DNA from 3 places in the Chlorobaculum tepidum TLS genome. Region 1 is predicted to be linked to each of the others. Evidence: riboswitches for the same ligand, from Rfam matches in the RefSeq annotation. Region 1 holds a riboswitch; each other region holds the start of a gene.
The links. Region 1 has a riboswitch for cobalamin ahead of AYT24_RS01930 (hypothetical protein). Riboswitches for the same ligand answer to the same signal wherever they lie in the genome.

Region 1 (10,355 bases):
CGCCGCCGCCTTGAGCCGGTGCTTCGACTCGACTACGTTCACGAACCCGACCGGCGCTCCAATCACCCCCATCGGAGCGAAGCCTCCGCGATGCAGGAGCGATGCAAGTTCCAGCAGCGCCGTCGGCGCATTGCCGACGACGAAGAGCGCGTCGGGATGCTCCTTGGCGGCAAGCCGCATCCCCGCCTGGCTGCGCGTGATGCCCGCGCTTTTGGCCAGCTCCGTCACGCGCTCGTCGTGCAAGTAGCAGCGCACCGTCACGCCGTAGCGCTCCAGCGCTGCCTTGCGCAGCCCCGACTGCACCATCGTCACGTCGGTAATGATCGTCGCGCCACCGGCGGTCAGCGCCTCGTGCCACCGCTGGATTGCGCCGGGTGTGGCGTGGAACAACTCCTGCATCTCAAAATCGGCGGTCGTGTGAATCGTGTGCATGACCGCCCAGCGCTCGTCAGTCGGGCGTGAGTCCGGCTTCATCAGTTCCGCGATGGCGCGGAAGCTGCTGCTCATGATCGACTGGCCAACCGGTCTCAGGCCACGCTCCTCTCGGCTGAAATAGCCCCTCGGCGTCACCATCCGCTCTCCGGAGAAGAAGGTGGTCGAGTTGCCAACCAGCATCATGGTGAACATGTCGAGCGAATCGGGATCGAACTCACCGAGCGTCGTCAGCACGACCGACTCATCCTTGCGCGTCACATTGCGGACGATGCCCACCGGCGTCGAGGGTGAGCGGTGGCGCAGGAACAGCTCGCGGAAGCGGTGAATCTGCCAGTAGCGGTCGCGGCTGCGTGGGTTGTAAACCGCCGTCACGAAGTCCGCCGATGCCGCTGCCTCGATCCGCTTTTCGATCACCTCCCACGGCGTCATCAGGTCGGAGAGCGAAATGGCACAGAAGTCGTGGCTCACCGGAGCGCCGAGTCGCGCGGCAGCGGCCTGGAACGCACTGATGCCCGGCAGTACCTCGACCGCGACCTCCGGCCAGCGGCCGCTCGCATGCAGTTCGACAATGAGTGGTGCCATGCCGTAGATGCCCGCGTCGCCGGAGCTGACGACAACGACGTGACGCCCTTCGGCGGCCAGCGCGAACGCCTCTTCGGCCCGCTGCATCTCGCCGGTCATGCCAGTCGCCACGGTCTGGACGGAGTCCGGAATCAGGTGTGCGATGCTCTTCATGTAGCCGGTGTAGCCGACCACCGCGTCAGCCGTGCGGATCGCATCGAGCACCTGCGGGGTCATCATCGAGTCGCTGCCGGGGCCGAGGCCCACAACGGTAATCGTGCCGTTCATGACGCAAAGGGCGAAAGGGTTGACTGCCGGCAATGCGGCGAGCAGACCAGCAGCGAAAAGTAGGGGATAGCGCGTGAGCGCAAGGCGTCGACTTCCATCGTGATGAACTCGCCCGCCATGCCCACCTTTTCGGCGTAGAGGAAGGGTTTGGCGTACCGTTCGAGGAAGCTAACCAGCTCGTCTCTGACCGTCGAGAGCTTCATCACCACTACGGTGCTGTGCGTGACGAGAGCGCGTTCGAGTTCGCCGATCTCGTCGATCTGCGCCAACACCAACACGCTGTCGCTCTGCAACGCAAGCGGCATCCCGGCAGCTGACCCGGCAGCGATGAAGGCCGGAATTCCTGGCGTCATCGAGCAATCGAGACCGTCTCGCCGCGCCCGTTCGATAATCGCCGACGCAGTGCTGTAAAAGCCGCCGTCACCGACACTCACCACCGCCACCCGTCGGCCCGCCTGCACTTCTTCCGCCATCGAGGCGTAGTTCGCGGCATAACTCGCCTCGGCGGCCCCACGCGAGCGCGACATCGGCACGAGCATTCCCCGGAGCTTCGACGGATCGAGATCGAACTCCTTGAGAATATCGAGCGCCACGCTCGTCACCGCGCCCGAAGCGCTGACCGTGCCGGGATAGTAGATCACGTCAGCCTCGCGAAGCTGCGAAAGCGCCTTGACGGTAATCAGCCCGGGATCACCCGGTCCAAGCGAAACGCTGATGATCGAGCCTTGATTGTTCATTGGTTGCAAACGGTTGTTCAAAGCGTTAATCGATTTTGTCGGATGCTGAAAACAGATCGATACCATGATCTTCAGCGGTTTCAAGAATCCGCTTGGCGAAGATCGAGGCGAAACGATCATCCGAGCCAAGTCCCTCCATGCGGATTTCGACACGACATCCCGCCGCCTCGAACGCTCCTTTCCACGAACCGGTATCGTCATCGGCAATGTCGTTGTGCGCGTGGTCACCCGCCGTTATCATGAAGGGGCGCAACAGCACCGTCGTGCACCCTTTGCCCGTCACCTCGGCGACGATCTCCTCCACGCCGGGCCGCCCCTCGATCATACCGATGTGAATCTGTGCGCCCGGATAGCGACTGCGCATCACGTCACCGGTTTCGCGGAACACACCCGACGAGAAGAAGTCGTTGCCGTGTGCCACATAAACCAGCGCCGCGTCGAGCTGGCGGGCGCGTTCGACATCATCATCAAACAGCGCCGCCACCTCTTTGATGTCCTCGGTGTAGTCGTGCTCCACGCCGCAGGTGCCAAGCGCCGGACGCGACAGCACCACCTTCTCGAAGGGCGACCAGACCCGCTTGATGGTGCGGATCGACTGGAGCGCCGAGACGTAGGATTTCAGATCCTCAAACTGCTCGCCGTGGTACATGTGGGTCGGCTGCACGATGATCGTCCGGTAGTTGCCGTCCTGTAAATTACCGATCGCGCCGAGAAACCCCTGCACGTTCAGGAACTCGTCGGCAACGCCCTCGGCGAGCCAGCGTTGCGGATCGCGCCGCCGCGCCGACCAGATGTTGCGCACCATGTTCGAGGTAAAGCAGTGCCGCACCTCAATGCCGGGAATCCGCGCCCGCACCTGCCTCCGGATGTTCTCCAGCGACGGCAGTGCCGAGGGATAGGTGGTGCCGAAATGGGCAAGCAGAATCGCCTTCTTGTTGATCTGTGACCGTTTCTTGTGCTTACTCATTGCTGTTCATTGTGATTTTGATCAGACGGATCGGACGCATCGGACTGATCTGGGCACGCCCCCTCGGGAACGGCGTGTTCGCCGATGATGAACACCACCGGCAGGGATAGCTCGCGCTCGCGAATCTGCTGGACAATCGTGCCGATCGTGGCCGCAACCAGCGTCTGGTCGCTCCGCGAGACGCGCGAAACCGCGCACGCCGGGAGTTCCGGCGACAGCCCGGAGTCGATGAAGCGCTCGACGATCTTGTCCAGATTCTCGAAACCCATGTACATCACCAGCGGCGTACCCGCCTTCATCAGCTCGATCACCGCCGCGAAATGCCCAAGCGAGTAGTCCGCCGTGTGGCCGGTGCAGAAGAGCACCGAGCTGTTCCGGTGGCGTTCGGTGAGCGGGATGCCGCAGAGGTCAGCGGCGGCGATGCCCGTCGTGATGCCCGGCACCACCTCGCACGGCACTCCGGCGGCGGCGAGCGCACGCACCTCCTCGATGCCGCGCCCGAACATGAAGGGGTCGCCAGCCTTCAGCCGTACGACGCATTTACCCTCTCTGGCGTGACGGACGAGCAGGTCGTTGATCTTCGTCTGGCGGTCGGTCTGATCCTTGCCGTCGCCGAGGCGCTTGCCGACGCTGATCCGCTCCGCGCCGTTCGGCAGCAACGCAAGAATTTCCGGGCTGATGAGCGCGTCATGCAGCACCACGTCCGCCGATTGCAGCACGTTGTGTGCACGTATGGTCAGCAGCTCCGGATCGCCCGGCCCGCCGCCCACCAGAAAAACCTTACCCTTACCGTCGCTCATCGCTTTTTTGATTCTCTTTCAATGTTTTCAAAACCTTTCGCGCTGCGCCAATTGTCATCACATTGCCAGGCAGCGTGAAGCCGTCCTTCGAGACGAGAATCTCGATCAGATGCGCGATGCGCGGCAGGCGAAGCCCGGCCTGCCGCACGAGATCGCGATGCTCGACTATCGCCGATATTTCGCCCTCGAAGAGCACCCGCCCCCGCTCCATGATGCAGACGCGGTCGCAGAAAAGCGGTGCCATTTCGATGTCGTGCGTGGCGACCACCACCGTCATCCCACGGGAGCGCTGCAACTCGCGGATGAAGCGCATGATGGCGTCCGCGCCCTGCGGATCGAGTCCGGCGGTTGGCTCATCGAGCAGCAGCACCGACGGCTCCATCGCCAGCACCCCGGCCAGCGCCACCCGCTTTTTCTGCCCGAAGCTGAGGTGGTGCACCGGCTTGCGCGCTAGTGCCGACACGCCGACAAGCTCCATCGCCGCCTCGATCCGCCGCCGCGTCTCCGGCTCCGGCAGGCCGAGGTTGCAGAGGCCGAAGGAGATGTCTTCGTAAACGCTCGACGCGAAGAGCTGCGCGTCGGGGTTCTGGAAGACGATGCCGACCTTCTGCCGCAGCGCCTTCAGGCCGCGAGCCGAGTAGTCGAGCGGCTCATCGAGCAGCAGCACCCGGCCCGATTGCGGCTTCAGGATGCCGTTAAAACTGAGCAGGAGCGACGACTTGCCCGCGCCGTTGCTGCCGAGCAACGCGGTGACCTGGCCCGCGCGGATCGAAAGATCGACGCCATCGAGCGCCAAGGTGCCGTCCGGCCAGACGCACCGGAGCGCCTCGGTTCGGAGAATATCCGGCGACGGCATCAGAAGAGCCTCCCGAAATGCGTTGCGACGGCGACGCAAAGCAACGCCGCCTCGACCAACGCAATGCCAGCAAGCGACGGCTGCCGCGCTCCGCTCGTTGGCGCGAGCACGCGGATCGCGCCGTCGTAGCCCCGGCACTCCATGGCCACGTACAGCTCCTCTGAACGCCTTGCCGAAAATACGAAAAGATTCGAGGCGAGCGCGGAGAGCGAGCGGAACGTTGCCTGCAGGCCGGCATATCCGAGACGTGACTTCTGGGCTGTGGCTATCGCCGACGACGTATCGAAAAGCTGAAAAACAAAACGATAGACCAGCAACGTCATCTCGACGAAGAGTGGCGGGAGGCCGACCGAAGCCATCGAGCGGGCAAGGTCGGCGACCGGCGTGGTGAAGGCGATGACGTAGAGGCACGAGACCGACGCGAGCGCCCTGAAACAGAGATGCGCCGCCATCGCGAGTCCGGCGGAGGTGACGCCGACGTGCACTCCGCCGAGCGGCGCGGAGACGATGAACGCTTCCGGAGATGCGGATGCATCCACGGCCACCGCAATGGTTCCAATCAGGAGAAATCCCGCCGGAAGAGTCAGCCAGCGAAGGTAATCGACTGGCCGCACGCCGCCCTTCACGACAACCGTGATTCCCATCAAGAGAAGCACCAGCAGGGAAAACACAATGGAATCGGCCCACAGCACCATCGCGATCGGCGGCAGCGCGTAGAAAAGCTTGTATACCGGCGCGACATCGCGCAGCCGGGAACGGGCGGCGTGTTCGTCAAGCGTCATCATTGCTGCTCGAAACCGGAAGCTTCATGCTTGCCTCGCAGAAATCCGAGGCCGTAGCCCAGCACGCCCGCGCCGATGGCCGCCTGCAACGCAAAGAGCAGGCTCTCGACCTCGCCGCCCGGCGGCTCCCAGAATGGCGTGAACCACCGCTTGTACTCCGGGTGCAGTTGCGTAATGGCATGTTCGGCCTGGTCGTCCGAACCGCCGAACTCGGCGTGTTTGAGGCTCATCAGCGGTACGGCGGCCAGCGCGATCACCAGCACACCGAGCAACAGATTTTTCACGAGCAGATTGCTCTTTGTCGAAGCTTTTGTCATCACTTCACCTCCCTGGAAAGCGACTGCGCGCCAAAGAATGATTGACCCGTGTAGGCCATGATGGCGTTATAGACCATCACCGTCAGGATGCCCTCGCTCACGGCGAGCGGAACCTGGGTGATGGCGAAAATACCGAGGAACTTGACCGCCGAAGCGACAACGCCGCCGGTGATGGAAGGGAACGCGAAGGCGAGCTGAAAAGAGGTGACCACGTAAGTTGCCAGATCGCCAATCGAAGCAGCGACAAAGACCGACAGCCAGCGCGGCGAGCGCAAACTGTCGAAAAGTTTGTACAAACCCCATGACACGAACGGCCCGGTAATCGCCATCGAAAATGCGTTCGCGCCGAGCGTGGTCAAGCCACCATGCGCCAGCAGCAGCGCCTGGAAGAGCAGCACGATCGCGCCGAGCACGCTCATCACCGACGGCCCGAACATGATCGCCCCAAGCCCGACGCCGGTCGGGTGCGAGCAACTCCCGGTCACGGAGGGAATCTTGAGCGATGAGAGCACGAAGGCGAACGCCCCCGCCATGGCCAGCAGCAGCTTCATGCGCGGATTGCTCGCCACGATCCGGCGCAGGGAGATGAAGCCGAGCACGAAAAACGGCAGCGACACCAGCCACCAGAACAGGCTCCAGCCCGGCGGCAGGAAGCCCTCCATGATGTGCATGGCATAAGCCTCGCCGCCACCGAAGAGCATAAAAGCCACGGCCATCGAGGCCACGGCGAAAAAGCGGAATTTCAAATTGGTCATGGTTATCCTCCTTTAATTGAATCGTGCGGCCAGGCCCAGCAGCACAGCCGTATCAGGTTCGGCATCGTTCAAACCACCCTTGATGCCAAAATCGAAATCGAAATCTTTGGTGATGCTGTAAGTCAGTCCACCAATAAGAAATGCAGGATGTGTGCGTGAACCCTTCTCTGTGGCCGTTTCGAGACCGATATCGGCAACTGCCCTGAGCTTTTCCGAAAACGCATATTCGCCCGCAAGGGATGCGTTCCAGATGTCCTTGTTGCACGCTGCGTCATCCGCGTCAAGTGCGTAAGCGTTGCGATGGTAGCCGGCGTTGGCGTGCAGCGTCAGCGCCCCGAACTCTTTTGTGGCGATCAGCACCGCGCCGCCGGTCACCCGACCAGTACCGAGGCCCCTGTCGGCGTCACCGGTCGGCAACGAAATGCCGGGTTTCACGGCAAGGCTGAGACCACTCTTTTCGTTTTCCAGGAAGCGCCACTTGAGTTCGACCGTCATATCGCCGATGCCGCTTTCATCGTCGGTAACGAGCTGCCCTTGCCGATGCTGATACCACTGGTACGGCAAGGTGACAATAACATCCATGCGCTTTGCGACGCCATACGAAATCACCGTTGTCGCGTCGTCTTCACGATCCTTGATGCGGACGCCGCCATCGGTCCTGCTGCTGGTGGAAAATTCTGTATGGAGCTCTATCTGCCAGCCGCCGGCGCCCTGGGTGCCGGTATCGTCGGTCGTGAGGGGATAGGCCGCGTAAGCCGGAGCGGCGTAGCACAGTAGTGCTGTCGCCATAACATATTGTTTCATAACCACTTGTTTTCTTGCTTCAGTTGAGTTGCCAGAACGGAATGGCGGTCAGCGGATGACCGGCGACGGTAAAACCGTCATGCCCTTGATGATCGTGTTGACAGTGTTGACCGGATTGACGCGAAAAAGGCGAACAATAGCCGATAAGATGAGTGCGACAGGATCGATGGGGGGCGATGGAAAACAGCACGAATCGCGCCGGGACGCCGAAAGGCGAGCGGAACAGATCGTGATAGACAGGAGGAACGAATCGACTGAAAAGCGAGCGGAACAGTCGGCTGCGCATCGACCGGATCGATGCCCGAACCCAGCCTGTTCCGAAAAGCGGAACGGAGTTGTGTTTCATGGTAGTATGTTGCTTTATTCCCGAAGCCAAAAAATATGAGGCAGGTCTTCTGACTTTCCCGGATTCTGCCGGCCTTCCCATCCCTGAACGGGACAGTGGCATTGTCGGCAAACCTTGTCGCCAGCCTTGCGGCCAGCGCGGAATTACAGCAGCGGGTACTGTTCCGGACTCTCACCGGATTCCCTTTTAAGCCCGTATGTTTCCATGGCGGGCACCACATAATCGGATGAAGTATAAGAAAAAGAAGGGTCTGGGCAAATGCTGGACGATTTTTTTTCAGCCCGAACAGGACGCCCCCCGAGGCAGGGACACTCTTTTCAATTCATCATTCTCCCTTACTCTTTCCCGCTCTCCATAATAATGTGCTTGATCGAGCTGGCGAGGTGGGAGACGATGTCTTGCGCCAGGCTGCTGCTTGATGTTGGCGCGGTGACGGTGTCGAGACTTTCGATGCCCGCCTTCTTGACGGCGTTGCTGATGGTGACGGAGAGGATCGGGTTGCATTCCTTGACGATCTCTTTGAGCATGAATGCCGCTTCGAACATGCTTTGCTGCACAATCTCCTCCTTGTCTTCGAGCGAGAGCACCTGGCAGTGCTTCGAGGCAATGATGCCGGCAAGGCAGGTGAGGTAGGTGTTGGTTGCGCCCGCAAGGAACAGGTTCAGGAAGAATGGTGTCAGGAGGTTTCCTCCCGGCAGCAAAGAGGAGAGTGTATTGCTGAACGAGCACTGGATGATCGGCTTGATGTGCGCCGGAAGCTCACCCTTGTTGAAATCCGACAGCGGCAGGCACTCGTAGACCGATCTGAGCAGTCGCAGGAACTCCCTGATCGAGTGTTTGTGGTGGTATCTCGCGTAGATGTTCCAGACAAGCTTGATGTTGTTGACCAGCGATGTCGTCGTGCCGTAGGAGGTATTCTGGGCGAAAGCGCCGATGAAGAAGTTTTTCGTGGCTACGGTTTTGGTTGTGTTGAGCGCATCGACCTCGTGGAGTTTGATATTGGCCTTGATCCAGCGCAGGTCGTGCTCCTTTCTGCCGCCGTCAGGATGGGCGTGGTGCACGGCGAGCGATTTGCCCAGCCAGGCGATATACGGCTCGAAGTTGCTGCCTCCGACCCGGTCGGCCAGCGGAGGCGCTTTCGGTGCGCTCCAGAGCCGCAAACCGGTGAAAAGCGTAACGGCGAAAAAGAGAACCCAAAGGGCAAGGAATGCATAGCCGGAGTAGGGGAGAAGGCCGTTCAGTACTACCGAAAGACTGTAGAGCTGGTTGACGGCAATGGCCGCCAGGAGAAGGATGATGAACGAGGCAGACAGCCTCAACCAGGAGAGCAGTTGTTTCTTCATGTTGGAAGGAGGCTGTTTTCTGGTTGGAACATGGTGACGGAACAGGCGCGAGAGACGCACTTGTTCCTTTCCATCCAAGGTAAGCTATCTGATTGTCTGAGGCAAAAAGACTGACGCTCACCCTTGCTTTTTGATCTCCGGTTTTCTGATCGAGTGGTTTTCGCTCAGGAGGTAGTCCATGAAAATATCCTCGGCGGAAGGTAACTGCCAGGAGCCGTCCGGCAACCGGTTGACGGTCTCCTTCAGCCGTGAAACCGTATGGCCGCAGGTCCAGCAGTCGTAGCGAGCCATGCCGGTGCAGAGGCAGGTGTGGTTTTTGACCACGAAACGGCCCTCTGCGGGGTTCCTTGATTCGAGCGCCTCGTAGTAATCGTCGATATAGGAGCATTGACCGTTGTTATCGAGCAGATAGCCAAGTCCTTCGCAGTTCGGCTTTCTGCTGTAGTACAGGGTCGGCGACTGTTTCAGCATTCGCATCGGATAACCGGTAGGCGATGAAAGGTTGACCTCCACATCCTCCGGGCTGGCGTTGATGTAATGCTGCTTGACCTCGTCCGGCAGGCCAGACTCCCTGGCGATGGTGAATCGCGTGGCCACCTGCACGGCGGCAGCGCCCGCTTGCAGGTACTCGACCGCATCGGTGCCGGTGAAGATGCCGCCCGCAGGAATGATCGGAATATCCAGATTTTCCTTTTTGAGAAAGGCGAGCGTTTCAGCCACGATGGATTGCAGGCTTTGCGACTGCCAGTCGTCTGGGCCGAAGCCGAGATGGCCACCGGCCAGCGGACCTTCGACCACAATGTAGTCTGGCGGCCGCTGCAAACGCATGGCTCGTTTCAGGAAGATCGAGAGGGCTCGCACCGACGAGATGACGATGCCGAGCTTGACGTCACGGAACCGTTCGTGCTCGCTGATAAGATCGAGGCTTCTCAGATGGAGTCCGGCGGCCAGCGTGATGCCGTCGATTCCCGCTTCCATGGCTGCCTCCATGCGCACCTTGAGTGTCGCGGCGGAGTTGTTCATCGTAAGCTTCTCCATGCAATTCATGAAGATCGCTCCATTGCCTGTTTTCTGACTGATGGTATGGGATACAAACCGCTTCTGAGCTTCGGCGAGCTGTTCCAGATCGAAATGCACCGACGATTTGTCGCGATTGTTGACGTTCGACGCATACATCTGGCGCTTGTCGGCTACGTATGAGGTTCCAAACAGCTGGTCGCAGACAAACATCACCTCGGCATCGGAAATATGACCAATACCTCCCAGCCGTTCCGCCGACAAGGCGAGCTCCGAGGTCGAGATATTGACCCCCATGCCACCGATGACGATGGGGATATACTCTTTTCCGCCGAGCTTTAATCTGA
Region 2 (10,355 bases), 470 kb from region 1:
CGGATGCGCACGTTCTTGCCGAGGTAGGCCGCTATCGAGGCCGACATGATCATGAGCAGTTCCGGCGTGATCTCCTTGCTGTTCGGCCTCGCGTACTGTCTCTTTTATTTCCTGTTCGTTCATGCATGATTCAGGTTCGTTTCAGGTTCAGAGAGGAATCAGGCCATGCTTGTTCTGTGGCCTGAACTCCCGTTTTGAATGCAGAATGTCGAGCGACATGGCCAGGTACGCGCCGCCGTAGGCCTTGCGCATCACCACGGTGAATTTCGGCACGGTGGCCGCCGAGTAGGCGAAGAGCATTTTCGCGCCGTGGCAAATGATGCCGCCGTACTCCTGCTCGACGCCAGGCAGGAATCCGGGCACGTCCACCAGCGTCACGAGCGGAATGTTGAGGGCGTTGCAGAAGCGGATGAATCGCGCTGTCTTGTCGGAGGCGTCGATGTCGAGCTCGCCCGCCATCACCGCCGGCTGGTTAGCCACGATGTCGACTGAGCGCCCCTGGATGCGGGCGAAGCCGATCACGATGTTCCGGGCGAAGTGCTCCTGAGCCTCCATGAAGTCCGCCCGATCCACGAGCCGCGCGATCACGTCGCGTACATCGTAGCTCTGCCGCGAGTCAACCGGGATGATTGTGTTCAGGTACTTGTCGCTTCAGGTTGGCGACCGGTGATGGGAGAGGCGTTGAGCCAACACTGGTTTCAAGATGTAAAATGGGTCCCGAACATCTTTGGTCTGTGGTGAGCTGGTAGTGTTTGTCGGAAAGATGCACGAACTGCTTTTCTGAAACTGGAAGAGCTGGATGAACAGGCGGCGGGGTTCTTCATTCGAGGGCTCTGATGACAATGGTCAATTTTTCAGTCGTGTGTCATTGCGAGGAGCACAGCGACGTGCTAATCCCTTCTGCAGTGAAGTCAAGCTTTGCGGGAGTACTTGATTGCCTCTTCCTTCCCGCAGCACAACCTCCCCAGCACGAACTCGCATCTCGCTTCGACCGGCATTCTCGGCACTTCGATCAACTCGTAACCCAGCGATTCATAGACCGCGTGGATGGCGTTGTGGAGCGCGTTGGCTTCGGCGAGGGTTTGGGGGCGTTCGGCGTCGTTGACGTAGATTTCGGGCCACGGCGGAAGGATGAAGACCGTGCGTTCGTAGCGGCACCGGCGGTGAACGTCGAGCCAGCTTTCCTGGATGTCGATGCCGCGCTCGAGCAGGTAGCCGAAGATGTCGGGGATGGCGCGGTCGAAGAAGCAGCGTTCGCCAGCCTCTTCGGCGTGGTCGTGCTGGAGGAGCATCTCCGTGAAGGCGAGGCGGGCGAACGCTTCGAGGTCGTTCCAGGGCATCACGCCGTTCGGGCGGCGTGCTTCGCGGCGGATCAGCTCTCGCGAGACCTCCGGGTAGCAGCGCTGGCCGCGCGCTTCGAGCGCTTCGATAAGCGTACTTTTGCCGCTGCCCGGCCCGCCAGTGATGACGTAGCGGCGCGTCGTTGCCGTTTTGCTCGCGATCATTTTTTACCTCAACACGTCGAACCAGTTAGCAAGGTAGTCGTGCTCGCCCCAGTAGAGGTGAAGGTACGAGGCGATGGTGTTGCCGACGCGGAAAAGTTTTGTCCCGACCTGTTGGCCGCGGGCGTTGCGGATTTCGGCGATGGTGTCGATTTCGCCCTGCCGCCAGATGCGGGAGTAGTGGAATTCGTGGCCTCGCAGCTCCACGCCGTCCGCTCCCGCCGGATACACCTTGCGGTAGCCGAGCGTGAGGCGGGCTTCCTGCATGGTGGTATCGAGGTCGAGTACGCCGCACATCGGGTGGGCTGCGCCATCGGCGAGTGTGAGCGTTTTGCCGAGGTACATCAGGCCGCCGCACTCGGCCCAGGTTGCGCCTCTGTTGCGGCACCATTCGGCGATGGCTTTGCGCATCGTTTTGTTCGCCGCCAGCGCTTCGGCGTGCAGCTCCGGGTAGCCTCCAGCGAGGTAAACGAGGTCGGCCTTGGGCAGCTCGCGGTCGTGCAGCGGACTGAAAAAGCGCACTTCGCCATACCGCTTTAGCGTTTCGAGGTTGTCGTGGTAGATGAAGTTGAATGCTTCGTCCCGTGCTACGGCGATCACCTTGTCCAGCTTTTTCGTCACTGGTTGTGCTTGTTCGATTTCAGGCAGTTCGATCCGCGCCACGTCGAGCAGCCGCTCGATATTCACCGTTTTTTCGATGTGTTCGGCCATCGCGTCGATGAGCTTTTCGCGGTCGTACTCCGCCGAGGTGTTGAGGCCGAGGTGGCGCTCGCTGATCGTAATATCGCTGTTGCGCGGCAGATAGCCGAGCGGCTCGACGCCAACGTCTTTTGCGGCGGCTTCGAGGTGGCTGTAGTGCGACGCACTGCCGACGCGGTTAAAGATGACGCCCGCAACCTTCACCGAGGGGTCGAAATGCTTGAAGCCGTACAGAATCGGCGCTGCGGAGTAGGCTATCTTCGAGCCGTCGATCACCATGATGACCGGCAAGCCAAGCAGCGCGGCGATCTCGGCGCTGCTGCCGTCCGATTTTTCGGCCCCGTCGAACAGCCCCATCACCCCTTCGATCACCGAAATATCTGCCGATGCCGCGTTGCGTGCGAAGAGCGAGCGCACGTGCTCTTTCGAGGCCATGAAGGTGTCGAGGTTGAGGCCCGGTCGCGCTGTTTCTCCTGTCGAGGCGGCCATCGCGTGCAGCATCGTGTCGAGGTAGTCCGGGCCGCACTTGAAGGGCTGCACGGCCATACCGCGCCGCGCGAAGAGGCGCAACAGACCGAGGGTGATCGTTGTTTTGCCGGAGCCGCTCGACGGCGCGGCGACGAGGAACGCCCGGCTCTGTCGGGTATTGATCGTCGCGTTCCTCTTGGTCGTGGCGTTACTGTTCATTGCTCTCGATCAGCTTTTTCATTCCGGCGATGCCTTCGAGGATGCGCGGTCCGGGGCGCAGGTAGAGACGGTTGTCGAAGTTGTCATAGACCCGATTGTTGCGCACGGCGCTGATGCCCTGCCAGCCGGGGCGCTTTTTCACATTGTCGGCTGCCGGGGTCTGGTTCGCCATGTACATGCAGGCGATCAGGTCGGGATTTTGGCGGATGACCCACTCGGGCGAGACCTCGAAATATTCCTTCTCGACCGCGTCGCCAATGTTGCGGCCACCGGCAAGCGCGATCAGTTGCGATACGAAACTGTTGCTCCCGCCTGTCCAGAGAGGATCGTTCCAGATTTCAAGATAGATGCGCATTTTGTGCTGTTTCGCGTCAGCCTCTTTTCGATACTTCGCCAGCCCTTGCTCGATCACCGTCGCGAGGCTGTCCGCCTGCCGTGTGTGGCCGGTGAGCGTGCCGAGCTTGCGGAGCGCGGCGGGCAGTTCTTTGGGATCCTGACAGCGGATGTGCTCGCGGCGGATATGCATCTCTTCCATTTTTTTTGCCGTTTGATCGTCGGCCAGATCGACGTCCAGCACGAGGTCAGGATTCATCGAAGCGAGCATCTCCAGCGACGGGCGTCCGAAGGAGCCGACCACCGGTACTTTTTTGGCTTCGGCGGGCCAGTCGCACGCGCTGGTTCTGCCGACAAGCTGTGGCCCCGCACCGATGGCGTAAAGCATCTCGGTCAGGCTCGGCGCAAGGCTGACGATGCGCTGCGGCGCTTGCGATTTCGTCGGCTCTGTTTTGTCGGAAGCCTGCGGTTTCGAACACCCTGCCAGCGTTTGCAGGCAGAGGGCGAGAAGGATGAAAAGGGGAGTCAGGCGGTTACTTTTCGAGCGAACGGGCATAGTGTTGCAGGACAAGGTTATGGGTGAAAGCGATCGGCATCGAAAGTGCATCGTCGAGCGCGAACCACGCCATGTCGGCGACCTCCTCTGGTTGCGACTGCAACGCGCCCGATCCGGTTCCGGCAAACACCAGCGCCACGGCGTGGAAGTTGTGCTCCGGGAATATCTCCTCGAACCAGCCGACGAACGTTTCCGGTGCAAAGTCGAGGTTCGTCTCCTCCTTTACTTCGCGAACGACGGCATTTTCGACAGATTCGTAATCATCGATATGCCCGCCGGGAAGGCACCAATGATCCTTGAACGGATTGACGTTCCGCCTGGTGAGCAGGATGGTCGAACGCTCGCTTTCCGAGGGGTGGATGATGGCGCCGACGGTAGCTTTGGGCATGAGCAAGAGAGTTGAGGATTTGATGCACCTGCGAGAAATCACCTGCAAGATAGTGCAGGGGGTTTTTCAGGGCAAGCGGTTTTCGTGGGGGGGGGATTGGCGAAGAGTGGGTGGTGCGGGACTGTGTATTGCACTGCTGTTCGAGAAGTTTTTTCGCAATCAATTAACTTTTTGGTTTTTCGCAGAATTTCGTGAGTAAATGGTGAATATGGGTCAATCGACTGAGGCACGGCCAAAACGAATGCGCTTTGCAAAGAGTGTCCGGCCAAAGGATTAATCACATTAATGCTTTATCATATGATGAGTTATACATGTCTTTGACCGAACTGTTAAACTTGTTCATCAGGGATGGTCATGTGAGCATCCTTCATGCCACCCACGAAATTCTGCGAAGAACCAAAAAAACTGAGCTGTAACGAACTGAATGAATCTGCATACAAAAACCTGGGTACAGCGGTTGCCTGTGCCGATAGATGTGGCGTGGGACTTTTTCTCACAACCGGGTAATCTTGCCCGGATCACGCCGCCCGAAATGATGCTGAAGGCCGAGGGCGGCAATGCGGGAACGGCAATCTATGAAGGCATGAAGCTGAATTTCGTGCTCTATCCCTTTATGATGATTCCCGTGCGGTGGACGACCGAAATCATGAAGGTTTCCAAGCCCGATTTCTTCGAGGATCGGCAGCTGTCCGGGCCTTACGAGCAGTGGTATCATCGTCACCTCTTCCGCGATATCGAGGGCGGCACGGAGATGACCGACATTGTGGAGTATGCGCTGCCGTTCGACCTTTTTGGCGAAGTGGTCGAGGCGCTGATCGTCGGGCCTCGGCTTGACGAGGTGTTCGAGTACCGGCGGTGCAGGGTCGCTGAAATTCTGGGCGAGATGGCGTCTGAAACGCGCTGAAAACAGATACGGAAGATGATGGAATCGCAATCCGTACTATCGAATTTCCTGCTGTTCGCGGGCGGCCTCGCGGTGTTTCTGCTGGGAATGAAGTCTCTCAGCGCCGGACTGCGGAAGGCTTCGAGCGGACGGGTCGCGCATCTGCTCTCCACAATTACCGGCAACCCGGTGTCGGCGTTGCTGTCGGGCGTGGCGGCGACCGTGGCCGTGCAGTCGAGCAGCATGGTGATGCTGACGCTGATCGGGCTGGTGCAGTCGCAGATTCTCACCTTTTCGCAGTCGCTTGGCGTGGTACTTGGCGCGGAGATCGGCACCACCATGATGGCGCAGCTCATCGCCTTTTCGCCGGGTGAGTTCGGATTGCCTCTTTTCGCCCTCGGCTTTTTCCTGTCGCTCATTCGTCGGCAGCGTGTGCTCTCTCTTTTCGGCGAGGCGATCTCCGGTCTCGGTTTGCTCTTTTTTGGCCTCAAGCTCATGGGCATGGCGGTTGAACCGCTGCAATCGAGCCCGCAGTTTCTCTCCATTCTGACCACGCTCGATAATCCCCTGCTTTGCGTGCTTGCCGGTGCGGTCATGACGGCGATTATCCAGAGCAGCGGGGCGTTCATCGCCATTCTCATCACGATGGCGCAGCAGGGTGTGCTGACCCTCGAAGTGGCCGTGCCGCTGATGTTCGGGGCCAACATCGGCACCTGCATCACGGCGGCCATTGGCAGCGCCGGAAGCGTTCGCCCCGCCCGGCGGGTCTTTCTTGCGCAGCTCATGTTCAACGTCACCTACGTCATCGTCTTTCTCATCTTTCTGCCGCCCTGGCTCGACCTGATCCGCGCCATTTCGCCTTCCGATGCCGCCGGAGGGCTGGCGAGGCAGATCGCCAATGCCCACACCTTCTCCAACCTGTTCATGGCGTTGCTGTTTCTGCCGTTTCTGCCGCAGTTCGGGCGGATGCTTGTCAAGCTGCTGCCCGACGATCCCGATGAGATGGGGCGGATTCCTGCGGTGTGGCATCTGCGCACCTCGGCACTCGCCACTCCCGAGGTGGCGGTTGGGCTGGCCCGACTGGAGATTTCGCGCATGAACAAGATTCTCGGACGGATGGCAAGCGCGCTGCCCGTGCCATTCATTGGTGGCGGGAACGGGCGTGACCTCATCTACAAGCGGCTTGGGGTGAGCGAGGGGCTGATGATGCGCGAGGAGAAGCTCGATTTTCTGGAGCAGAAGGTTACTGCGTACCTGATCCGCGTCATGCAGGAGGCGGTCGGCGAGCCGCTGATCCGGGAGGCCGCGGCGCTGATGGCGCTGGCCAAGGAGATCGAGTCGGCAGGCGATGTGGTCGAAACCCTGCTGGCCGATTTTCCGTCGGGAAAGCTCAATGTCGGCTTGACCGCAGAGGGAAAGGCGGAGATCGAGCGGCTGCACGAACAGGTGTGCCGCGAGATCGCGGCCATGAACCTGGCCATCGAGGAGATGAGTCCCCGCAGGGCCTCGGCGGTGATCGAAGAGGGCAAGGCGTTCGACCGCATCTTTTTCGATCTTGGATTTTCGCACATGCGGCGCATCAAGAGCCGTTCCGAATCGGAGCGCACGCACGACCTGCATATGGAGCTGCTCCGGGCGCTCGACGTGCTGCATCATCAGGCCATGTCGATGGCACGCACCATCGTTGGCATGACTGCCGACCGCAATGCGTGAGTCGCTTGTAATTGCGATGGAAAATCGTAAATTCCGCCCACAAAGAAGATGTTCTTTCACATGATTAGCTGGTGCCGGTTTTAAAGCCGGAGAATAGGGAAGTACGTGAGATTCGTACACTGTACCCGCAACTGTACAACGGAAAACTGCCGCTGGCAGGTATGGCCACATGCCTCAAAGCCGCAGCCGGTGCACGTCACTGCCAGGCTCCTCCACGGAGCGGGCGGGAAGGCTGCATCGATTCAAGCCGTAAAGTCAGGAGACCTGCCAGTTACTCTTTGCTCGGAAACAAGACTACGGGTTAATAGTCAGGCAAAGCACTTCCGGTTTATCCAAAGACCAACAGCATCGTTTTCAGAATCCGTGCTCTCTGGCGGTATTTTCCGTTGAGCGCGGCTTTCGTCAGTCCGTTCGATCCATGCTGTGTTCTGGTGCCGGTTCAGTCCTTTTCCTCTATCCCTGTCTGTTGATGATTCAGTTAATTCAACACAGGACAACACCATGAACAGAAGAACGCTCGCCATCGTCATGGCGGCAATGCTCGCCAGCCCCACGCTCCACGCCGCCGAGACCGGTTCGGACTATCTCGGTAATGAAATCGTCGTCACGTCGAGCCGTGTGCCGCAGCCGAAAAAAGAGCTGACCTCGAACGTTACGATCATCACCAAAGAGGAGATTAACGAGTCGTCGGCCAACGATCTCAGTGAACTTCTCGCGGAGAAAAATCTTGGACAGATTCAAAAGTATCCTGGAACCTTGACCTCCGTTGGCATCCGCGGTTTCAGGACTGAATCCCACGGCAATGATCTCATGGGCAAGGTGCTTGTACTGCTCGACGGCCGCCGCGCCGGTACCGGAAACCTCGCCAAGATCATGACAGCCAACGTCGAGCGCATCGAAATCATTAGGGGGCCTGCCGCCGTGCAGTACGGTTCTGCGGCGATTGGCGGCGTGATCAACGTGATTACGGCCAAAGGTTCGGGCGCGCCGTCGGCGTCGATCGAGCAGAAAATCGGCAGCAACGATTTCTCCATGACCGAGGCGACCATTCAGGGAAAATCCGGACGCTTCGACTATTCAGGCAGCATCTCGAAATCCGATTCTGGGAGCTACAAGACGGCCAAAGGCGAGACCTACCAGAACACCGGCTACCACGACCAGAAGATGGCGAGCCTGAATGTTGGTTACGAGATTGCCGACGGCCAGCGGATCGGCATGATCGTTCACTCCTTCGATGTGGACAAGGCCGGCTCTCCGGGCTATTTCAGCTTGCCCGATCTCAATGCCTATACGGTTCAGAACAACCACTCCGTCGATTTCAGGTACGATGGTACGACCTCCAGCCGTACTCTTTCATGGATGGCTCGCTACTTCACCGGAAAGGACGAGTATCGCTATGTCGATCCGAACTGGGGTGAAAGCACCAACAATGTTGACCAGCAAGGGGCGCAGGCACAGGTTTCCTGGCAGCCGGGTGCCCTCAGGCTTACAGCCGGATTTGACTGGTTGAAATACGAGCTCGATTCCACTTCGGCGCCCACATGGGCCTCTTATGAAAATCCGGCCGGTTTTCTTCTCGGCAAATATGGCCTGTTCGACGAGCGCCTGATTCTTACCGCAGGCGTGCGTTACGATGATTATCATGTTGACATGAAGGAAGGCGAGGGCACGTCGAAGAGCAGGGACAACTTCGCGCATCAGGCCGGAGTGGCGTGGCAGGCAACCGATTTCCTCAAGCTCAGAGGTTCGTATGCCGAAGGCTTCAGGATGCCGTCGGCGCGTGAGCTTGCCGCCCATATCACTAGCTGGGGGACGACCTATATCGGCAATCCCGATCTCAAACCGGAATCGAGCGAGACGTATGAAGTCGGCATGGACCTTACCTGGAAAGGGCTCAATGGCTCGCTGACCTGGTTCAGCACCGACTACAAGGATATGATTCAGACCAAAGCGATTGCCCCAACGACCTACACCTATATCAATGTTGGCAGCTCGACGGTATCCGGAATCGAAGCTGAGCTTTCGAAGGTGTTTGCACTCGAGGGTTCTTCGTGGACGCTTGAACCATATGCCGGGTACACCTACCTCTTGCGGTATCGTGACAACCAGACCGGTGACGACCTGCTCTACACGCCGCAGTGGAACGCCAGCACCGGACTGAGAGTGCATGATGGGTGCGGGTTCAACGGCGCGTTCAACCTTGCCTACACAGGCAAGACTCTCGTTCAGAACTGGGAGACCGGCTTTGGCGAGGTGGTGCCGAAAGGCGGATTTACGGTGGTTGATCTTTCCGTATCGAAGAAGTTTCCGTTCGGAGGCAAGGGCGTGAAAGGGCCGGGAATCACGGTCAGGGCGGAGATTAACAACCTTTTTGACCGCGAGTACCAGTATGTCAAGGGCTATCCGATGCCTGGCCGCACCTTTGTTTTTGGTCTGAAGGCGGACATTTGATCCATGCTGTCATCAACAGAAACCGGTAAATCATTGCCGGTCATGAAACAGTTGATGTTTGTGCTGCTGCTCCTGCTTTTCGCGGGAGCGGCATCCGGGTCGGAGGGGCGCATCGTCAGCCAGTCGCCCTACATTACCGACACCTTGTGTGCGCTCGGTCTCGCCAATCGCATCGCCGGGGTGAGCCGCTATGGCGACCTCGACCTGCCGAAGACCGGCGGCGTGATCGATTCCGACCCGGCGGCCATCGCGGCGCTGCATCCCGGCTCTCTCTTTCTCTCCGACTGGACAAGCCGCGATGTTTGCAAGCGGGTGAGGCCTGCGGGCGCGAAGTGCGTCGTGCTCCAGAAGGAGGGCTACGAATGCCCCGTGCGGATTCCCGAGGGCGACTACCAGATCGTGCGCCTCGATGGCCTGCATTTTGTGTCGCCATCGCCAAAAATTCTCGAAGGACTCGCGGATCTGCAATGGCAGTTCGGCAGTCGGAATAAGAAAAATGAATCGAAATGACCATCACTACTTCCGAGCGCAACGCGCTCTACAAAGTCATTTACAGCCGCCGCGACGTGCGCGGCCAGTACCTGCCCGATCCGGTGCCGGAGGAGGTTCTCCGGCGGGTGCTCGATGCAGCGCACCACGCGCCGAGCGTCGGCTTCATGCAGCCGTGGGACTTCGTTGTTGTACATGATCTTGCCGTTCGCAAGCAGATCAAGGAGGGCTTTGAAGTCGCTCACGCCGAGGCTGCCGAAATGTTCGAGGGCGAGAAGCGCGAGCAGTATCGCACCTTCAAGCTCGAAGGCATTCTTGAAGCGCCGGTTGGCATCTGCGTCACCTGCGACCGCAGCCGCAGCGGCGAGGTGGTGATCGGGCGCACGGCCAATCCGGAGATGGATCTGTACAGCTCGGTTTGTGCGGTGCAGAACCTGTGGCTCGCCGCGCGCGCGGAAAATCTCGGCGTCGGCTGGGTGAGCATCATCCACCACGACCATGTGCGCCGGGTACTCGGCATTCCGGAGCACATCGTGCCGGTGGCGTGGCTCTGCATCGGTTACGTAAGCTTTTTCCACGAAGCGCCGGAGCTGGAGCAGGCCGGTTGGCTGCCGCGCCTTGCACTCGACGACCTGCTGCACCAGGAGCAATGGT
Region 3 (10,355 bases), 170 kb from region 1:
GACGTTGTAGAAGAGCTTGTCTTTCGATATGCGGATAATCTGGCCGACCGGAATGCCCCGGATGGCAAAGGTGCTGTAACCGGAGGTTGCCACCCCTTCGCCTACGAGCAGTTTGCTGCTGACGGGCACATGCTCCATTTTGGCGAGGCGTTCATTACCGTTTTGCCAGGCGAGCAGGCCGTTGGTGCGGGTGCTGTCGGAAACCACGCTGACCATGAAGTTGCGGTTGATCACAGGCATCACTTTCGCGTAATTCTGTGACACGTCGATCACCCGACCGACAAGCCCGTCAGGTGTCAGGACGGCCATGTCCCGGGCGACGCCCTGGCGCGAACCGGCGTCGATGATGAGCATGTTGTCGGTTGCGCTGAACCGGCGGTCAACCACCCGTGCGACCTTGAAGTGGCCAGCCCATTGCGGTGCATTCGCCTCTATGGCTTTCAGTTCGGCGGCATCGCGGAGCGCCGCCTGCTGGCGCAGGAGCCGGGCGAACAGCCGCGCATTTTGCAGGAACAGGTGCTGGTTGTCGCGCTCCTGTGTAAAAATGGCCGTGGCGTCGGTAAACTGTTTTCCAATGGCTGCGTTAATGGCCAGCCCGCGCTCGCGAATCGCATCGAGCGTCTCCTTGCGCTGAAGCTGCATGAGCATGATGGAGAGAGTGCAATACAGCAGAAAATAGAGATATGCGGTATGCTTGGCGATAAAACGGAAAAAACTCGACACGTCCGTTGTCTTCCTTGTTAACACATTGGCGCACTCCCTGCCACCTGTTTTTCCGGGGGGAAACCGAAACAGGGGTTGTCAGGGCGATCTTGTTTGCTTTAGTCTCGATTCGATAGCCTCGGTCCGGAGCATTGGCCGGAACATAAAGGTTACGAATCGAAAATATAACAGATATGCAATCTTTTCTTCGATGAATTTTTCCGGCGCTCATTTGTCTCAAACCCGCCGGGCAGGAATCCGTTTTTTGCTTTTTAGGCTGAAATGACGATTTTGAGCTTCATGACCGCCGGTTGCGGAAAAACGCGCGAAACCCGGCGGTGATTACCGTTTGACCCGATCCGGTCTTCCGGCCTACGGGAATCCTCGCCAAGATATTGCAACAGCGCATGTTATTTGACAAACGCAAAAATGTCACGGATAAATTTATCGTTGTCGGAGACCGGGTACTGATCAAGCCGAAATCCCTCGATGAGACAACCAAATCAGGTATCTACCTTCCTCCGGGCGTTCAGGAAAAAGCTAAAATCCAGAGCGGCTACGTGCTCAAAACAGGGCCCGGCTATCCGGTCGGCCCGCCAAATGATACCGACGAACCCTGGAAAGAGCGGGCCGAAAGCCCCCAGTATATTCCGCTTCAGGCCAAAACCGGCGATCTGGCTATCTTCGTCCAGAGCAGTGCCTGGGAGATCGAGTACGAAGAGGAGCGCTATCTGATCGTGCCCAATTCAGCCATTCTTTTGCTGATCAGGGAAGACGATGACCTGGAAGACTCTCTGAGTTGAATCGTCGGAGGGAGTCGGATTTGTTTCCGGCTTTCACTCCGGCCTACGCTCCTCTTCAACCGTCGAGGAGTTTTTTTATTTCATTATTTTGACAGATCGATATGACCATAGCGACCGATATGCACAAAGAGGCGGCGGGCCTTTCGACCGAAGCGCTGCTCCGGCGGGTGCAGGCTCTCAAGAAGGAGATGAACGCGATTATCCTTGCCCACTACTACACCCTGCCGGAAATCCAGCAGGCGGCGGACATCGTGGGCGACAGCCTCGCCCTGGCGCGGGCGGCGGAGAAGACGTCGGCGGACGTGATCGTTTTCGCCGGGGTGTACTTCATGGCCGAGACCGCCAAGATTCTCAATCCTGGCAAGATGGTGCTCATGCCCGATCCGGGCGCGGGCTGCCCGCTGGCCGACAGTTGCCCGGAGGAGGAGTTCCGCGCCTTCCGCCAGGCGCATCCCGACGCCATTGCCATTACCTACGTCAACTCGTCGGCGGCGATCAAGAAGCTTTCGGACATCATCTGCACCTCGTCGAACGCCGAGCATATCGTGCGGCAGATTCCGCCGGAGCAGCAGATCATCTTCGGTCCTGACCGCAACCTCGGCGCATGGGTGATGAAGCGCACCGGGCGCGACATGCTGCTCTGGCAGGGCTTCTGCTATGTGCACGACGCCTACTCCGAGGTTTACATGATCCAAGCCAAGGCGATGTATCCGGATGCGGAATTGATCGCTCATCCCGAGTGCCGCGAGGAGGTGCTGCGTCAGGCTTCGTTCGTTGGCTCGACCTCGGCCCTGCTCGATTACACCGAAAAGAGTCCGCGCAAAAGCTTCATCGTGGCAACCGAGCCGGGCATTCTTTACGAAATGGAGAAACGCTCGCCGGGCAAGGTTTTCATTCCTGCGCCCAAAGACCCGGCCAATCCGCGCAGCGTCTGCAAGCAGATGAAGCAGAACACGCTTGACAAGCTCTATCTCTGCATGGTGAACCGCTCGCCCGAGATCACCGTTGACGAGAGCCTGCGCGAAGGGGCGCTGAAGTCGATCAAAAGAATGCTCGAAATGTCCGCCTGACCTGCCGTCGCCGGGCGCCACTCCGCTCACCGGAAGTCGCGGCCCGGCAAAATCTCTGACCGTTCAGCCCTCCGCTGTTGCCGCTCATCCCCGTTTCTGCGTATCTTGTTTGCGCAAGAGCTGTTTCGCTTTCCAACCCTTTCAGCAGGAACCATCATGCGCTCGCCGCTCCTTCGTATCGTCGCCATCTCGGCGCTCTTCTGCGCCCAGCCGTTCCAGCCCGAAGCCAACGCCTGGCACGACAAAACCCATCTCACCATCGCCGAGGCCGCCGGGTTCGACCTCTGGTACAGCGCCGCCGCGCCCGATGTGGCCAAGTCGAAAGAGATGTTCAGTCCGGTCGAAAGCCCGAATCACTACTACAATAACAACGCCAACAAGCGGGTCACTCCTGAAATGGTCATGGCGCAGGTTGAACGCTACAACCGGCCCAACGACGACGAAGGGCATCTGTACGGCGCGATCATCGGTTCGGTCAGGGAGTATCAGTCGATGAAAAAGAGCGGCAAATATGCGAAGTATCCGCTGGTCTACTGCGCCCACTATTGCGGCGACCTCTCGATGCCACTGCACAACACCCGCTACGACGACTTCAACAAAGAGCGCCACAGCATCAACGACGGTATCATCGAGAACAGTGTGCGCCACAACATCGGCTACATCCAGCGCATGATGCGGCCTCCCGTCATCGACAGCGAGGCCGACCTGGCGCGCGAGATCGCCGCCGTCGCCGAATCGGCCCGCAAGCTCGGCATGAAGATGCGGAAGGAAAATCGCGACATGACCGTCGATGAAGCTTACACGCAGGTGACGCGGAGCGCCTCGCTCTTCAACGCCATTCTCGCCTGGCTCGAAAGAACGCAGAAGACGGCGGGCGAAAGAACCGTGACCGTAACGAACTGATTTTCAATAAGTTGCATGGCTGAAAAGAAACATCTCGACAGGCTGAAAGCTGGAGTCGCAAGCTGGAACCACTGGCGCAAAGCGCAGCCGGAAGTCCGGCCCGACCTCAGCCAGGCCGATTTCAGCGCCGCCGACCTGAAAGGCATCGATCTTTCGGAGGCCGACCTCGTCGGCGCGACTTTCGCGAAAGCGACGCTCTCCGGCGCGGATTTGCGCGGGGCCGATCTTCGCGGAGCCGACCTGTCGGGCGCGCGGCTCGACGGCGTCAATCTGAGCCGCAGCACCATCGATCTCTCCACGCGCTACGATGGCGTGACCGGATGCCAGATCGGCGTCAACGGCCTCTACTCGCCATCGACCGACTCGGCGGCCCTGATGCGCCTCGATCCGCCCGGCAACTCCATGCAGGGCGCCAACGCCGAGGCGGTCGTCGAAAGTTTGCGCCAAGCGCGCAAGCTGCACACCTTTTCGGTGATTCTTGCCGGAATCGCGATGCTTTTCATCGTCATCAAGCCCAAAACCATCACCCTGCCATATCTGGCCGGATCGTTCAAGTTTGATGACTTCAGCTATGCTTTTCTGGCCACCATTCTCTCGGCGGCGCTCCTGAGCCAGGTGGTTTCATTCATCGACTCGGCGCTGCAAGGCGCGCGCTACCTCAACGACCGCCGCGCGGCGATGCTGGTCGGCCACTTTCCGTGGCTGCTCTCCAAATACGAAAGCGACCCGGCGAACAAGCGTCAGTCAAGGGTCCTGCGCTTTTTTATGATTTTTCATCCGCTGATCTACCTCTACTTTTTCGTCCAGTGGAGTGCGCTCGCCATCGGCGACTGGGATTCGGTCATCCGGCACTACCAGCAGATGCCGATTATTTTTGGCGAATACCTCCTGCCGGTCGTCTATGTCATTCTGATCCGCATCTGCCTGCACCTCTTCCGTCTCTCCGAAGGTTTCCAGAAGCCGATCCTTTTCGACGCCGAAACCGAACGCAGCCGCCGCACCGACATGGAACGCCTTACCGAAGCCATCGAGCGCCAGTCCGCCCTTACCGCCGAGCTGGTGGATGTACTGAAAAAGAGGGAGGGGAAGAGTTGAGCGTTGAGCGCGAGAAAATGAAGAACGGCTTTACCGTCTCTAAACTGTTGTGCAGCATGAGCAGATTTGCAGTTGTTCCGATACGCCGCGTGAGTGTTTTGTTCATCTTTTCGATCATCCTGCTGTTTGCGGATGGCGGAAATGCCATGTCCCGCATGCAGCCTCCGGACGGCGTGGTGGCCGGTGTGGTTAACGCCTTCGGTTCGAGAGATGCTGTCCGGTTGAACCGCTTTGTCCATCCAAAACAAGGCGTGGTCGTCATCTACCGCCAAGGCGTTTTCAATGTATTCAAAGCCGTTTCGCGGATCGATTTCAGAAAGCCGGTTCCCGAATACTTCCCTTATCCAAAAATCAGGGGCGGTGCGCCTCTCAGGTACGCGGCGTTGCCGGTGTATGATTGCGGGCGCGAGGCCTGGTCGAAAACCGGCCTGTTTTGCGACCCAAAACACCGGGATGTTTTGTTGAGCACCATGGCGATTAACCTGAAGCGGAGCGGACTGAAGGAGATTTCGCAGGAAACGATCGACCGCTTTCGAGCGCTCGAAGCGAAAAGCGTTCGCGTTGTGCTGGTTGACGTGAATGGAAACGATCTGGTGTTTTACTTGACGAGAATCGGCGAGCGCTGGTATTTGACCATCCTCGACCGTGTCTCCAGCGATTGCAGTGCTTGATTATGGAAAGATGATTTGTGCGGCTGGGTTTTTGAAAAGAAGCGTTCCCGGAGAAATCGATAAAAATTACTGGAGCACCATTCTTTTCTGTCATGCTGAGCGAAGCGAAGCATCCAGCTCTGCAACGGCGTTGCTTCGGGTAGTTTTAATGCCGGAATCACGTTTTTTGCTTCGTTAAAGCGTATCTTTTTATGCGTCGTTTGTACTTATAACATTTCACAGGTTTACCCCAACCCATCTTGCCACTATCATCACTTGCGGCCATCAATGAAGTGCATCTTCAGCCTCTTCGAAGGCTGCTAGAAGCCGATCCTTTTCGACGCTGAAACCGAGCGCAACCGCCAGCCGCACCGATCGATATGGAACGCCTCACCGAAGCCTTTGAAAGCCAGGTCATGCTTATCGCCGAGCTGGTCGAGCTGCTGAGAAAGCGGGAGGAGAAGAGGGGAGAGTGAGGAATGATGAGTTATGAATGATGAATTGGGGAAGAGCGAGAGAGCTCACATTGTAGAATCAACATGTTTTGTCAGCCTGTCAGTGAGCGAACAGGCGAATGGTTCCGATACTCGACATTGACAAAATGGTAGCAATAGGCTTCGTGGTTTGCGTTAAATCAATAAAACCAGTTACAAGGAGAATCATATGTCAAAAACCGCATTGCTTCCCACGGTAACAGCTGTGCGCATGGTTTGGGCCATGTCGGGCAAGTTTTCCAATGATGCTCCTTCGCAAACCATGGCTACCTACGTCGAAGATGTGCTGAAGGGTATTGAAGAGCAGGCACCGCAAATTAGCTCTGACGAACGCAGTTATGTGACGAGCGCCGTCGCCACGATGAAAGCCAGTCTGCGCAGCATCGATGTTATTTCCAAGGGGCGTGACCTTAATTTTAAGGAAAACGAGAAGCTGCGTAGCGCTTATCTTGAATCGGTAAAAGAAAGTCTGGATTTTGGAAATAAAGCCCAGGACTTTCTTAAGTCACTGCCTGCGATGACCATTGCGGGCGCGGGAGGGGTGACGGTGGCGCAATATTTTTTTAAAGCATCCACTTTCGAGCTTTGGGGATTCGGTCTTATACTCACAGGCATTGGGTATTTTTTCAATCAGTATATAGTGCTCTGGGTGCGCCGGAAAAAGCAGATGCTTTATGTGACCCAGGATTATGAGCGAGGACTGTACTACGAACAGTACCTTGACCGTGTACGCCTGGTTCTGCTTGCTCTTTTTCTTGATCTTGAGCGGATTCACAAGCGGGTATTCAGAGAGAACTATGAGGCGGACACCACATCGGTTGCAGTTCAATCGATTATCGACGACATTTTGTCCGGGGTTCGCTCAACTTTTTGCCCGTACGCTTACAAACATATGGCTGAGAAAAAAGTGACCCCTGAGTTGTGGACTCTGTGCGAAAGCGGTATTCGCAAGGCAGTGGAGAACTGCCCACTGTGGGAAGGGGGACAGCAGAGTGAAAACCGTATCGACAGTTTGTAATTATGGCCAAAACCGTTCTTGTTACCGGCGCGTCCGGGTTTATCGGGTCGCATCTGGTGGGGCGGTGCTTGGCGGATGGCTGTCGCGTGAAGGCGCTGGTGCGGAAGGGGAATGCATGCATCGATTCGCTGCGGGCTTCCGGTGTGGAGGTCATCGAGGGGGATGTGCGTGATGCCACCGCGGTCGATGCCGCCGTGCGTGAGAGTGACCTCGTGCTGCATGCTGCTGCGCTGACCTCCGACTGGGGGAAGATGCAGGAGTTCATCGACATCAACGTTGGCGGTACGCGCAACGTGTGCGAAGCGTCGCTTCGGCATGGTGTCGGACGGCTGGTGCATGTCAGTTCGTTCGAGTGTTTTGATCACCACTTGCTTGGCCGCATCGACGAGCAGACCCCCTACAAGGCGCGGAAGCAGTCCTATCCCGATACGAAAATCGGCGGCACAAACGAGGTGTGGGCGGCCATAAAGCGGGGGCTTTCAGCAAGCATTCTCTACCCGGTGTGGGTCTATGGCCCCGGTGACCGGACGCTGTTTCCGCTGCTGGCCGACAGCATCCTCCGGCGGCAACTCTTTTTCTGGGCGCGCAACGCGCCGATGAGCATGATTTATATCGACAACCTCGTCGATCTGACGATGCTGGCCGCCTCCCGTCCGGAAGCGGTGGGCGAGGCGTTCATGGCCTGCGACGGCGAGGCGATCACTTTCGAGGAGGTGTGCCGGCGCGTTGCCGTGGCGATTGGCTCGCCGGTGCCATCGCTTCACCTGCCGTTTGGCATGGTTCGGTCCGTTGCCGGGGTGATGGAGTTTGTCTGGCGGATCGCCGGAAGTAAGAAGCGTCCGCTCCTCACCCGGCAGGCGGTTGATGTGCTCGCCTCGCGGGCGCTGGCCGACGTGTCGAAAGCCCGCACGATGCTTGGCTGGCAAAGCCACGTGCCGCAGGAGGAGGGAATCCGTCGCACGCTGGAGTGGCTGGTGACGGTCGATCCGGCGCGGTGGAAGGTGAAATAATGTTTCGCCTCCGCCAGAAAAAAAGTTGTTTCCGGGGCTTCGCCCGTAAAGCGTTTTGGTGTCCGCATCGCGCGGGTTTACCCTCGTTAAGTCACCCGTCTGGCAGCCGGAAAATTACCCTCCGGCGTTGTCTGCCTTCCAAAAAATCGTTACCATTGATGAGTTCTTTCAGCATTACGGTGCCGGATGAAAGATGCCGGATAATAGGGAAGTGCGTGTGAATCGCACACTGTGCCCGCAACTGTAAGATGGTATGTCGCGCGACGACAGGAGCAGCTCTGCTTTTGTGGCCGTTGCGGATCGGGTGTATCCACTCCGCCAACCTCTGATAACCACGGGGAATGCGGGGGAAGGCTGCCCGGAGGAAAACGTCGAAGTAATTTCGCAGCCATCGAAGTCAGGAGACCTGCCGTAGTGGTTGGCGCCGAATGGCTCCGGGAACAGAGCTTGGCGACCCGTTCAACGATCGAAACCTGGTTATTCCTCGATCTTTTTTCGTCAGTTCGCCCAAGCTGTTTCCTCAGTATGGCGGGGTGGTTTATATTGCGTTGAGCAATCTCACCGTCACGATACGCAACGGCATCCTCTGTGTGCTGACGTCAGGTAAGTCTTGGAATAAAAAGGATTTATCTATCAACAACCAATTATCGATTCTGGAGACTCCACATGAAAATCGCCCGCCTGTTCACTTCCCCTGGTGAAAACGTCTATGACCGTTTCGACTACACGCTCAGAACCTCCGTGCTGCGCAATACGGACGGTTCGAAGGTCTTCGAAATGAATAATGTCGAAGTGCCGGTATCATGGTCGCAGGTTGCCGCCGACATTCTGGCGCAGAAATATTTCCGCAAGACCGGTGTGCCACAGCGTGATGCCGAGGGCAATCTTGTCATCGGCGCGGACGGCCTTCCGGTGACTGGCAGCGAGAACTCCATCAAGCAGGTTGCGCACCGCATGGTGGGCTGCTGGCAGGATTGGGGAAAGCGGTACAACTACTTTGACAGCGATGAGGACGCACAGGCATTTTATGACGAGGTAGTCTACATGCTGCTGGCGCAGATGGCCGCGCCGAACTCGCCGCAGTGGTTCAACACCGGTCTCCAGTTTGCCTACGGCATCAATGGCCCGGCGCAGGGACACTTCTACGTCGATCCGGAGACGGGCGAAATCCGCGAGTCGGAAGACGCCTACAGCCGCCCGCAGGCGCACGCCTGTTTCATCCAGTCGGTCAAGGACGATCTGGTCAACGAGGGCGGCATTTTCGACCTGGCCGTGCGCGAGGCTCGCGTCTTTAAGTTCGGCAGTGGTTCCGGCACCAACTACTCCAACCTTCGCGGCTCGGGCGAAAAGCTCAGCGGCGGTGGTAGTTCGTCGGGTTTGATGAGCTTTCTGAAAATCTTCGATTCGGCGGCTGGCGCCATCAAATCGGGCGGCACCACGCGCCGCGCAGCCAAGATGGTCATCGTCGACATCGATCATCCGGATGTTGAAAAGTTCATCGAGTGGAAGGCCAAGGAGGAGGACAAGGTGGCCTCGATGGTGGCTGGTTCCAAAATCTGTTCGCGCTTCCTGAAAGCGATCGTCGATGAGGCGCTCAAGGGCGGCACCGACCGTCAGGAGAACGAGATGCTCAACACCCTCATCAAGAACGCCCTGCATCGCGGCGTACCGATGAGCTACATTTTGCGCGTGCTGGCGCTGGTCGAGCAGGGTTACACGACCCTCGATTTCGAAGAGTACGACACGCATTACGAGTCCGAGGCCTACCAGACCGTCGGCGGTCAGAACTCCAACAATAGCGTCCGCGTGACCAACGAGTTCATGAAGGCAGTGCAGAACGACGAAATGTGGGTGCTTCGCGAGCGCACCACCGGCAAGGAGGCCCGTGCCGTGCGCGCCCGTGACCTTTGGGAGAAGATCGTGATGAGCGCCTGGAAGTGCGCCGACCCCGGCCTTCAGTTCGACTCGACCATCAACGAGTGGCACACCTGTCCGAAGAGTGGCCGTATCAATGCCAGCAACCCGTGCTCGGAGTACATGTTCCTCGACGATACGGCCTGCAACCTCGCCAGTCTGAACCTCGCTCATTTCCTCGACGAAGAGACCGGCAAGATCAAAATCACCGAACTCCAGCATGCTTCGGCACTCTGGACAGTGGTGCTTGAAATTTCGGTACTGATGGCTCACTTCCCGTCTAAAGACATCGCCCGCCTGAGCTACGAGTTCCGCACGCTTGGCCTCGGTTTCGCCAACCTCGGGCGCGTCCTGATGGTGCTCGGCATTCCCTACGACTCGCCGCGCGCCCTCGCCATCGCGGGCGGCATCGCGGCGATCATGACGGGTCAGGCATACGTCACCTCCGCCGACATGGCCAAGGAACTCGGCGCGTTCGCCCGCTACCGCGAGAACAGCGACGACATGCTGCGCGTCATTCGCAACCACAGTCGCGCCGCGCGCAACAGCTCGGAGGAGGAGTACGAAGGGCTGGTCGTCAAACCTCGCGGCATAGACTCCGAGTACTGCCCGAAGGAGCTGTTCGAGGCCGCCGGAAAGGTGTGGGACGAGGCGCTAAAGAAGGGCAAGAAGTACGGTTTCCGCAACGCGCAGGTG

Region 2: linked by a shared signal. The riboswitch ahead of AYT24_RS04295 (TonB-dependent receptor plug domain-containing protein) and the one ahead of AYT24_RS01930 (hypothetical protein) in region 1 are both predicted to bind cobalamin.
Region 3: linked by a shared signal. The riboswitch ahead of AYT24_RS02720 (hypothetical protein) and the one ahead of AYT24_RS01930 (hypothetical protein) in region 1 are both predicted to bind cobalamin.

The regions. Positions count from the first base shown of each region.
Region 1 is NC_002932.3:401,941-412,295, forward strand. Features, by position in the region: gene cobJ (precorrin-3B C(17)-methyltransferase) at 1-1,284, opposite strand, end outside; gene AYT24_RS01890 (precorrin-2 C(20)-methyltransferase) at 1,281-2,021, opposite strand; gene AYT24_RS01895 (sirohydrochlorin cobaltochelatase) at 2,047-2,988, opposite strand; gene cobA (uroporphyrinogen-III C-methyltransferase) at 2,985-3,788, opposite strand; gene AYT24_RS01905 (ATP-binding cassette domain-containing protein) at 3,775-4,644, opposite strand; gene cbiQ (cobalt ECF transporter T component CbiQ) at 4,644-5,429, opposite strand; gene AYT24_RS01915 (energy-coupling factor ABC transporter substrate-binding protein) at 5,426-5,743, opposite strand; gene AYT24_RS01920 (energy-coupling factor ABC transporter permease) at 5,743-6,498, opposite strand; gene AYT24_RS01925 (transporter) at 6,511-7,302, opposite strand; gene AYT24_RS01930 (hypothetical protein) at 7,322-7,648, opposite strand; cobalamin riboswitch at 7,670-7,882, opposite strand; gene AYT24_RS01935 (hypothetical protein) at 7,984-8,991, opposite strand; gene AYT24_RS01940 (nitronate monooxygenase) at 9,109-10,355, opposite strand, start outside.
Region 2 is NC_002932.3:875,743-886,097, forward strand. Features, by position in the region: gene AYT24_RS04255 (hypothetical protein) at 1-47, opposite strand, end outside; partial or broken gene AYT24_RS04260 (carboxyl transferase domain-containing protein) at 148-648, opposite strand; gene AYT24_RS04265 (AAA family ATPase) at 912-1,505, opposite strand; gene AYT24_RS04270 (cobyrinate a,c-diamide synthase) at 1,509-2,888, opposite strand; gene AYT24_RS04275 (cobalamin-binding protein) at 2,878-3,777, opposite strand; gene AYT24_RS04280 (NUDIX hydrolase) at 3,755-4,165, opposite strand; gene AYT24_RS04285 (SRPBCC family protein) at 4,590-5,069, shown strand; gene AYT24_RS04290 (Na/Pi cotransporter family protein) at 5,085-6,761, shown strand; cobalamin riboswitch at 6,814-7,048, shown strand; gene AYT24_RS04295 (TonB-dependent receptor plug domain-containing protein) at 7,263-9,212, shown strand; gene AYT24_RS04300 (hypothetical protein) at 9,255-9,722, shown strand; gene bluB (5,6-dimethylbenzimidazole synthase) at 9,719-10,355, shown strand, end outside.
Region 3 is NC_002932.3:576,258-586,612, forward strand. Features, by position in the region: gene mreC (rod shape-determining protein MreC) at 1-723, opposite strand, end outside; gene AYT24_RS02685 (co-chaperone GroES) at 1,110-1,505, shown strand; gene nadA (quinolinate synthase NadA) at 1,607-2,575, shown strand; gene AYT24_RS02695 (hypothetical protein) at 2,732-3,478, shown strand; gene AYT24_RS02700 (pentapeptide repeat-containing protein) at 3,494-4,573, shown strand; gene AYT24_RS02705 (hypothetical protein) at 4,630-5,244, shown strand; gene AYT24_RS02710 (hypothetical protein) at 5,887-6,735, shown strand; gene AYT24_RS02715 (SDR family NAD(P)-dependent oxidoreductase) at 6,738-7,745, shown strand; cobalamin riboswitch at 7,906-8,174, shown strand; gene AYT24_RS02720 (hypothetical protein) at 8,174-8,446, shown strand; gene AYT24_RS02725 (vitamin B12-dependent ribonucleotide reductase) at 8,412-10,355, shown strand, end outside.